DNA from 2 places in the Actinacidiphila sp. bgisy167 genome. Region 1 is predicted to be linked to the other one. Evidence: riboswitches for the same ligand, from Rfam matches in the RefSeq annotation. Region 1 holds a riboswitch; the other holds the start of a gene.
The links. A riboswitch is a leader RNA that binds a small molecule or an ion and turns the genes downstream of it on or off. The one in region 1 is predicted to bind S-adenosylmethionine.

Region 1 (5,062 bases):
CAGCGCAACCCCGTCGTCGGAGACGACCGGGATCTCCTTGGCCACCAGGTTCATGCCGTCGCGGATCGGGTTGACCAGCGCGACGTCCGCCAGGCGGTAGGCGGCCAGGGAGCGTGCGAAGTCGTCCTTGACGTGCAGGATCACCGGCTGCCAGTCGGGTGTGGCGAACTCCTCGTTGATCTCCTCGGCCAGGTCGGAGACCTCGTCGGTGTACTCCCGGTAGACGGCCAGGTCGTGCCGGGAGGGATAGGCGAAGGCGATGTGCACCACGCGCCCGTGCCATTCGGGGTGGTCGCGCAGGAGCTGCTCGTACGCGAGCAGGCCGCGCACGATGTTCTTCGACAACTCGGTGCGGTCCACCCGCACGATGATCTTGCGGTCCGGCCCGCCCACCGCGTCCCGCAGCGCCGCCAGGCGCTCGTCGACGTCCGGCTGGTGCGCCCGCTCCCGCAGGAACTCGGCGTCCGCGCCCAGGCCGTGCACCCCGATCCGAGTGGTGCGGCCGCGGTAGGTGATCGTGAGGCTGCCCGCGTCGCGGATGACGGACGCGCCCAGCACATCGGCGCAGCAGGCGGCGAAGGCGTCGGCCCAGCGGCGGGTCAGGAAACCGGCCCGGTCCGAGCCGAGGATGCCGCTCAGCACCTCCGCGGCGACGTCGTCGGGGAGCAGGCGGAAGTAGTCCGGCGGGGCCCACGGGGTGTGCGAGAAGTGGCCGATGCGCAGGTCGGGGCGGCGCGAGCGCAGGAGCTGCGGCACCAGCGCCAGGTGGTAGTCCTGCACCAGCACGGCCGCGCCCTGGCCCGCCTCCTCGGCGAGCGCGTCGGCGAAGGCGGCGTTGTAGGCCACGTATGCCGCCCACTGGTCGCGGAAGTCCTCGTCGAAGACGGGCTCGAAGGGGGTCTGGAACAGCATGTGGTGGACGAACCACAGGACCGAGTTGGCGATGCCGTTGTAGGCGGAGGCGAAGGTGTCCGCCGGGATGTCCAGCATCCGCACGTTCTGGCCGCCGGTGTCGGCGGTGGGCAGCCGGCCCGTGCCTCCGGAACCGCGCAGCACGGCCGCCCGGTCCCCCTCGCCCAGGGCCGCACAGACCCAGACGGCGTCCGCGTCCGGCCCGATCGCGCTCAGACCCGACACCAGTCCGCCGCCGCCGCGGCGGACGGCGAGCGTGCCGTCCTCGCGGAGGCTGTACGACACGGGGCCGCGGTTGGACGCGACCAGAACGCGCGCGGCATGCGAAGCGACCATGCGGCCAGCCTAGCCACGCATCCCCGGGCGCAAACGTACGGGCTAGCCCAGCCGGGGGTTTTCGGCCCGGCGGTGGCGGCCGGGGCGCCCCGAGCCACCGGCGTGCACACGCCGAAGAGACCGTGCGTGCCGCACAGGTCCGGTTCCTCCCCGGCTCCGCCGGCGGTGCCCGCGGGCCCGGTGGTGGGCTTGCGGGCGCGTGCGTGAGGCCGGCGTCCGAAGCGCGGTCGGATGGCGGGGGTACGGGGTGCGCGAGGCGGCGGCGCGCCGGCGCCCGGCGGTGGGGCGCGGTCGCCTGCCCGCGAGGGGGCGCCAGGCCATCGCGCGATGGGCTCGAAACCGCCCCGGAAACGCGGTCGAACGAGGGGAGGACGGTCCGCCGCACGAGGTGGCCCGCGCGCCCGCGGCCGGCGGTGGGGCGCCCCCGGTCCGCGGAACGGGGACGGAGGCCTATGCCACCGCGCGGTGGGCGTACTCGGGCACCGTGCGGATCGGGGGGCGCTCCTCCGTGGCGACCTCGTGGACGCGCGGTTCGAAACCGCCGTCCGGGGCGCGGTCGAACTGCGTGAGCACGGGCCGCACGAGGTGGCCGCGCGCCTGCGGCCGGCGGTGGGGCGCCCCCGGTCCGCGGAACGGGGACGGAGGCCCTATGCCACCGCGCGGTGGGCGTACTCGGGCACCGTGCGCATCGGGGGGCGCTCCTCCGTCGCGACCTCGTGGACGCGCGGCTCGAAACCGCCGTCCGGGGCGCGGTCGAACTGCGTGAGCACGGGCCGCACGAGGTGGCCGCGCGCCAGCCGGATCTGCGCCGTCCGGTAGATCGCCGCCGCCATGCGGCCCAGCGCCTGGCCGTCCTGGTGGCGGTGGTGCCGGACGCCCACGTCGACCTGGGCCAGCGCGTCGAGCCCGACCGTGCCCAGGGCGTCGACCAGCAGCCCGAGCTCCACTCCGTAGCCCACGGGGAACGGCAGCCGCTCCAGCAGCGAGCGCCGCGCCGCGTACTCGCCGCCGAGGGGCTGGACGAAGCCCGCCAGCTGCGGCCAGTGCAGATTGAGCAGCGGGCGCGCGACCAGCTCCGTCACCCGGCCCCCGCCGGCCGGGACGACGGTGCCGCCGGTCTCCAGCGGCCGGTCGTACATCGCCTTGACCAGGTGCACGTCCGGGTCCGTGAGCAGCGGCCCGACGATCCCGGAGACGAACCGCGCGTCGAACTCCCGCAGGTCGGAGTCGACGAAGCAGACGATCTCGCCGCGCGTGACGAGCAGCGAGCGCCACAGCACCTCGCCCTTGCCGGGCAGCGCGGGCAGCCGGGGGAGCACCTCGTCCCGGTGGACGACGACCGCGCCCGCCGCCGCCGCGACCTCGGCCGTGCGGTCGGTGGAACCGGAGTCCATCACGACGAGTTCGTCCACCAGCGGCACCGCCTCGCTCATCAGCTCGCGGCGGATCGTGCGGACGATCTCCCCGACCGTCGCCTCCTCGTCGAGAGCGGGCAGCACGACGCTGACCGTGCCGCGCGCACCCGCCGCGCGCTTGGCGGCGAGCAACTGCGGCAGTGGCCTGTGAGCGGCGGTGAAGGACCGCCGCTGCAGCCAGCGGGCCACCTCGTCGAGCACTGCGTCGCTCCGTTTCTGCCCGTCTCGAAGGACGGACGGCCTATGACCGGGTTCGAGGTTGTCGGTTACAGTCGTGAACACGAGGCACGGCCATCGTATGTCCACGGTGATCGCGCCCCGTCCGACAAATGCCCGGGCAGTCCGCCCGGCGCCATACCGCTCATCCAGAGGGGCAGAGGGAACGGCCCGTTGAAGCCCCGGCAACCCTCCCGCCGACCGCGAGGTCCAGGTGGGGAAGGTGCCAATTCCGTCTCGCGGCGAGATGCGCCGCGAGGAAGATGAGGAGAAAGGGCCTCGCCTGACATGGCTGCGCAGAATGCTGCACCCGCGTCCACCGACTCCGCCTTCGGACCCGCGTCGGCGCTCTCCTGCCGCGAATGCGGCGAGCGCTTCCCGCTGGCTCCCCTCTTCGCCTGCGAGGTCTGTTTCGGCCCGCTCGAAGTGGCCTACGACCTCCCGGACGGCGACCCGGAGACCCTCCGCAAGCGGATCGAATCCGGGCCGGACAACATCTGGCGCTACGCGCCGCTGCTGCCCGTCCCCGCCGACGTGGCGGCGAGGCCCAACCTCAACCCGGGCTTCACCAAGCTGGTCAAGGCCGACAACCTCGCCCGCGAACTGGGCGTCACCGGCGGGCTGTACGTGAAGGACGACTCCGGGAACCCCACCCACTCCTTCAAGGACCGGGTCGTCGCCATCGCCCTGGAGGCCGCCCGCACCTTCGGCCTCACCACCCTGTCCTGCTCCTCCACCGGCAACCTGGCCGGCGCCGTGGGCGCCGCCGCCGCCCGGGCGGGCCTGCGCTCCTGCGTGTTCATTCCGCACGACCTGGAGGAGGCCAAGGTCGTCATGGCCGCGGTCTATGGCGGCGAACTGGTCGGCATCGAGGGCACTTACGACGACGTCAACCGCTTCTGCAGCGAGCTGATCGGCGACCCGATCGGCGAGGGCTGGGGCTTCGTCAACGTCAACCTGCGCCCCTACTACGGCGAGGGCTCCAAGACCCTCGCGTACGAGATCTGCGAGCAGCTGGGCTGGCGCCTGCCGGACAACATCGTCATCCCGATCGCCTCGGGCTCGCAGCTGACGAAGATCGACAAGGGCCTGCGGGAGCTGATCAAGCTCGGCCTGGTGGAGGACAAGCCGTACCGCATTTACGGCGCACAGGCCGAGGGCTGCTCCCCCGTCTCCACCGCCTTCAAGGCCGGTCACGACGTGGTGCGCCCGCAGAAGCCGAACACCATCGCCAAGTCGCTCGCCATCGGCAACCCGGCCGACGGCCCGTACGTCCTGGACATCGCCCGGCGCACCGGCGGCGCCGTCGAGGACGTCACCGACGAGCAGGTGGTGGAGGCCATCCAGCTGCTCGCCCGCGCCGAGGGCATCTTCGCCGAGACGGCGGGCGGCGTGACCGTCGGCGTGCTGAAGAAGCTCATCGAGACCGGGCAGCTCGACCCGTCCGAGGAGACCGTCGTCCTCAACACCGGCGACGGCCTCAAGACGCTGGACGCGGTCGCCCCGAACGCGCGCCCCACGGCCACCATCCGCCCCAGCCTCGAGGCGTTCCGCGCCGCCGGCCTGGCCGGCTGACCCCGTCGCACCGGCTGACCCAGACTGAAGGTGAATCACGCATCATGAGCGCCACCGTCCGCATCCCGACCATCCTCCGCACCTACACCGGCGGCCAGGCCGAGGTCCCCGCCGAGGGCGGCACCCTGGCCGAGGTCATCGACTCGCTGGAGCGCGACCACCCCGGCATCTCCGCGCGAGTCCTGGACGACACGGGCAAGCTGCGCCGTTTTGTGAACATCTACGTGAACGACGACGACGTCCGCTTCTCCGAGGGCCTGGGGACCGCGGTGGGCGAGGGCGCGTCCGTCTCGATCATCCCGGCGGTGGCCGGAGGCTGCTGAGCCGCACGGCCCGCGGGCGACAGGGGTGCCGGACCCTCCGGCACCCCTGTGTGCGTGGCGGGTAGTTGAAGGCCTGTACAGTTGCCCTGAACGGCTCGCAACTCCCTGCAACGCTCTGCGCAACCCCCCGTCTCCGGGGCGGTCTTGTCGACGATTTATCGCCACTTCCGCGCGGCGATTGCCGCGTTGGCCCTTTATGTCCGGTCCGAGTTGCCCCGGATTCCTCACCGATCAGATCTTCTTCCGCTTTGTCGCGCCCGGAATTCTCGTCCACTTGACCTGTTG
Region 2 (5,062 bases), on a different contig from region 1:
GGTGGTCCGGATCTCGTTCTTCGTGCTGCCGGTGCTGGTCTTCTTCATCACCAAGCGGATCTGCCTGGGTCTGCAGCGGCGCGACCGCGACAAGGTGCTGCACGGTCGCGAGACCGGCATCATCAAGCGGCTCCCGCACGGTGAGTTCATCGAGATCCACGAGCCGCTGGAGCAGGGCGCGCTGTTCAAGCTCACCCAGCACGAGCAGCCCAAGCCGCTCGACATCGGTCCCGAGGTGGACGAGAACGGCGTGGAGAAGAAGGTCGGTCCCACGGCGAAGCTCCGCGCGAAGCTGTCCCGCGGCTACTACGGCGAGGGGACGCAGATCCCCAAGGCCACGGTCGAGGAGTACGAGGAGATCACGAGCGGCCACGGTCACCACTGATCACTGAAGCTGTGCCACCGGGCAGGGTCCCGTCCATCCGATGGACGGGGCCCTTTCCCGTTCCCCCCGCGCCGATAGGCTGGAGCCGAAGGTGTCCCGCCGTACGTCAGACCCCATGGAGTGGACCATGAGCGTTGTGAACCCCGCCGGAGGCGCATCAGTGGCGGGCGGCTCCTGGCCCGACGTCCTGAACGCGCTGCTGAACGGCCGCGACCTGACGGCCGCGGAGGCGGCGTGGGCGATGGACCGGATCATGAGCGGCGAGGCCTCGGACGCGCAGGTAGCCGGCTTCATGGTGGCCCTGCGGGCCAAGGGGGAGACCGTCGAGGAGGTCACCGGCCTCGTCGAGTCGATGTACGCGCACGCCCAGCCGCTGCACATCCCCGGCCCGGCCGTGGACATCGTCGGCACGGGCGGCGACCGTGCCAGGACGGTGAACATCTCCACGATGTCCGCCATCGTCGTCGCCGGCACGGGTGCCAAGGTCGTCAAGCACGGCAACCGGGCGGCCAGCAGCGCCAGTGGCGCCTCCGACGTCCTGGAGAAGCTCGGCATCAACCTCGGCCTGCCCACCGACCGGGTGGCGGAGGTCGCCGAGGACACCGGGATCACCTTCTGCTTCGCCGCGAAGTTCCACCCCGCGATGCGGTTCGCCGCCCCGGCCCGCCGCGACCTGGGCGTCCCCACCTCGTTCAACATCCTGGGCCCGCTGACCAACCCGGCGCGCGTGGGCGCCTCCGCCGTGGGGTGCTTCGACACCAGGATGGCCGGCCTGATCGCGGGCGTGCTGGCCCGCCGCGGCTCCTCCGCACTGGTCTTCCGGGGCGACGACGGTTTGGACGAGCTCACCGTCACGGCCACGTCCCAGGTGTGGGTGGTGCGAGACGGGAAGGTCGAGCAGGAGTCCTTCGACCCGCGCGACGTCGGCATGGAACTGGTGCCGATCGAGGCGCTGCGGGGCGCGGACGCCGCCTACAACGCCGACGTCGCCCGGCGGCTGCTGGCAGGTGAGACCGGCCCGGTCCGCGACGCCGTGCTGCTCAACTCGGCCGCCGCGCTGGTGGCGCTGGAGAGTGCGGACGGTCCGCTGACCGAGCGGATCGCGGCCGGTGTCGTCCGGGCGGCCGAGTCGATCGACTCGGGCGCGGCCGCCCGCACGCTCGAGCGCTGGGCTGCGGCGACGCACGCGTAGGGGGCGGCCGCGGCGAGCACTCGACCCGCCTCTCCCCGTTCATCCGGACACGTCCGGGGGTGCTGATCCGTGCAGAACGGCGCCGGCATCGGTGACGAATGCGTCGCAGGCTGCTTGAGCTGCGCTGCCACGCTGGAGCATGTCCGCTCTGTCGTCAGTCCGGATGATCACGCTGGTGAGCTCCAGCACCACGCAGGCCTGATCGCCGAGTCGCCGACCTGGGCCCGGCGGCCTCGTCGAGGTGAGCGAGGAGGTCACGGGCCAGGCGCGTGACGGCGTAGAAAGCGGTCCCGGGATGCGCCGGGCGGGGGCGGGGCCGGGTCACCGCACGCCGCCGTTCTGCCGCCGCGCACACCGTACGGGGCTGTCTCCCGGCCGGATGCGCCCTGCGGGCGCCGGGGCGTCCCCGGGGCCCGTGCGGGCCGTCCGCACAGCGCATGCGCGTGCGGAGCACGTCCGGGATGCGGACCGAGGGTTGCGGCGTCCTGCCCGTGTGGCATCATGCTGCGCAGGTCACGAGTGACAGCGAAACGGCCCCGGCCCGCTGTCCGGCAACCCTCCTTCCGTGGCGGGGTGCCCCGGGTGATGACCAGGCCGCAGGCAGCGAGGTCTGCGGCAAGCGCGGTCAGAGGAGTTCCTCCATGAGCATGCGAATGCGCTAGGGCCTGCAGGGCCCCCAGCCGCCTCCCCTCCCTCCCCGGGCGTGCGCCGCCCGCTGTGCCGAGGGCTGTTCCGTCACCACTGACGTCGACTCACTTCACCCTGTTCACAGGAGACTTCGCCATGTCCCTCAGCGCTGCCCTGCCCTCGTCCGTCCACGCCCCGCTGCCCGTCCTGGGGCGCGAGGTCCTCGTGCCGCTCGTGACCGGGGGTGAAGTGCCCTACGCCGCCCTCGACTACGCGGCGAGCGCCCCCGCGCTGCAGCGGGTCTGGGACGACGTGGCGGCCTACGCGCCCTACTACGGCAGCGTGCACCGCGGGGCCGGGCACCTCTCGCAGCTGTCGACGGACCTGTTCGAGCAGAGCCGGGCGACGGTCGCGGAGTTCCTCGGCTGCCGTCCCGGCGACCAGGTGGTCTTCACCCGTTCGACCACCGACTCACTGAATCTGCTGGCCGCCGCCGTGCCGGCGGGCACGAACGTCTTCGTCTTCGAGACCGAGCACCACGCGTCCCTGCTGCCGTGGCGGAACGCCGAGGTCACCTACCTGGGCGCTCCCCGTACCCCCGGGGAGGCCGTGGCGACGCTGCGGCGGGCCCTGGCCGCCGGGGTGGCGGACGGGCCCGCCCTGGTGTGTGTGACCGGGGCGTCCAACGTGACCGGCGAGATTTGGCCGGTCCGGGAACTGGCGGCGGCGGCCCACGCCCATGGCGCCCGCATCGTGCTGGACGCGGCGCAACTCGCCCCGCACCACCCGGTGGACATCGCCGACCTCGACGTGGACTGGGTGGCGTTCTCCGGGCACAAGCTCTACGCGCCGTTCGGCTCCGGAGTGCTCGCCGGCCGCGCCGACTGGCTGACCGAGGCCGAGCCCTACCTGGCCGGCGGCGGCGCCTCGCGCCGGGTGGCCCGGCGCACGGACGGCGGGGTGGACGTCGACTGGCACACCACCGTGGCCCGGCACGAGGCCGGCTCGCCCAACGTGATCGGCGCCTACGCGATCGCCTCGGCGTGCCGGGCCCTGACGGAGGCCGGCTTCGACCGGCTGGTCGAGCGGGAGCAGGCCCTGCTCGCCCGGGTGCGCGCCGGACTGGCCCAGGTGCCCGAGGTGAAGGTGCTCTCGCTCTTCGGCGACGACGCCCCGCGGGTCGGCGTCGTCTCCTTCGTCGTCGAGGGCTGGAACAGCTCCAACTTCGCGGCGGCGCTCTCCGCGGAGTACGGGATCGGCGTCCGCGACGGCCTCTTCTGCGCGCATCCCCTGGTGCGCACGCTGCTCGGAGCGGGCGGCGGCGAGCCGGGCGAGTGCGGGGCACCCGAGGCCGCTCCCGGCGACCCCGCGCTCAACGCCATCCGCGTCTCCTTCGGCGTGGGCACCCCCGACGAGCATGTGGAACGCTTCGTCGACGCGGTGCGGGAGCTCGTGGCGGAGGGCGCCAAGTGGCGTTACCGCACCGAGGGCGGCCGCTGCGTGCCCGAACGGGACCGGGGCTGAGCCGCCCGGCCGGGCTCCGCCTGCGGCGCCGCGCCGGCTACGCGTCCAGGCCGATGGCGAAGGCGGTCTCGAGGTCGTGCTGGGAGTAGGTGCGGAAGGCCACGTGCGTGTCCGTGGCCTCGACGCCGGGGATCTTGCTGATCCGGCCCGGGATGACGTCCGCGAGTTCGTCGTGCCGGGCCACCCGCACCATGGCGACCAGGTCGTACGTCCCGGTGACGGAGTAGACCTCGCTGACGCTGTCGAGCGCGGCGATGGACTCCGCGATCTCGGGGATACGGTCGACGCTGGTCTTGATGAGCACGATCGCGGTGATCACGGCTGGAGGTCTCCTCGGGTCGCCCTGGCTGCGGGCTCAAGCTTAGGCGTTGCGCGGTAGCAGACCCACGCGCACAGGAAGCCGAAGACGAAGCCGGTGATGTGGGCGAGGTAGGCCACCCCAGGACCCGTCTGCTGGATCGCGCCGGCGAGCCACTGCAGGACGAACCAGAAGATCAGCACCATCCAGGCGGGGAAGCGCAGCGGCAGGAAGAAGAGGAAGGGGAAGACGCTGGTCACCCGGGCCTTGGGGTAGAGGCAGAGGTAGGCGCCGAGCACCCCGGAGATCGCCCCGGACGCGCCGACCAGGGTCTGGGTGGAGGAGGCGTGCCCGAGCGCGTAGCCGTACGTCGCCAGGTAGCCGGCGGCGAGGTAGAAGAGCAGGAAGCGGACGCGGCCCATGCGGTTCTCGACGTTGTCGCCGAAGACCCAGAGGAAGAGCATGTTGCCGAGCAGGTGGACCCAACCGCCGTGCACGAACAGCGCGGTGAGCACCGACCCGAACGGCGGGGCGGCGAAGGACCGCAGCGAAGGGCAGCCGGTCGGCATCGGCACCTCGGCCAGGGGGATCCGGCCGTGCCAGAGCTCGGTGGGGATGACTCCCCAGCGGGCGAGGTACTCGGCCTGGGCGCACAGGAGGTCGTGGCCCGTGCCGTACACGAGGTTGAGTCCGGAGAACGGGCTGATGAGGAAGACCACCCCGCACAGCGCCATCAGTGCGTACGTCACCACGGGTGTGCGAGGGCCTGGGTTCTTGTCGTACACCGGGATGAGCATGGACCGATCATGACGGAACGGGTGTAACGGTCGCGGGGAGCCTCGCCGCAGCGCGCGGGACCACCTAGGCCGTAGGGTGACCGGAACGCATCTGCGCGACCCGAGGAGACGACCGATGCCGGTGCCCCTGCCGACCGCCACGACCCGCTGGCGTTGCACCCTGTGCGGCAACCTGACCCGGTTCGACGTCACCCGTTCCAGCAAGGTCGTCGAGTACATCCACCTGGACCTGGCGGGCG

Region 2: it holds a riboswitch for S-adenosylmethionine, as region 1 does, so the genes downstream of both, AC3ET4_RS05385 (aminotransferase class V-fold PLP-dependent enzyme) here and thrC (threonine synthase) in region 1, are expected to answer to the same signal.

What each region holds. Positions count from the first base shown of each region.
Region 1 is NZ_JBYIQP010000128.1:1,320-6,381, forward strand. Features, by position in the region: gene AC3ET4_RS29270 (alpha,alpha-trehalose-phosphate synthase (UDP-forming)) at 1-1,248, opposite strand, end outside; gene AC3ET4_RS29275 (hypothetical protein) at 1,699-1,821, opposite strand; gene AC3ET4_RS29280 (glucosyl-3-phosphoglycerate synthase) at 1,896-2,864, opposite strand; SAM riboswitch class I at 3,022-3,149, shown strand; gene thrC (threonine synthase) at 3,168-4,454, shown strand; gene AC3ET4_RS29290 (MoaD/ThiS family protein) at 4,499-4,777, shown strand.
Region 2 is NZ_JBYIQP010000008.1:116,513-121,574, forward strand. Features, by position in the region: gene qcrB (cytochrome bc1 complex cytochrome b subunit) at 1-385, shown strand, start outside; gene trpD (anthranilate phosphoribosyltransferase) at 513-1,577, shown strand; SAM riboswitch class IV at 2,089-2,205, shown strand; gene AC3ET4_RS05385 (aminotransferase class V-fold PLP-dependent enzyme) at 2,361-3,728, shown strand; gene AC3ET4_RS05390 (Lrp/AsnC family transcriptional regulator) at 3,766-4,047, opposite strand; gene AC3ET4_RS05395 (rhomboid family intramembrane serine protease) at 4,044-4,823, opposite strand; gene AC3ET4_RS05400 (hypothetical protein) at 4,939-5,062, shown strand, end outside.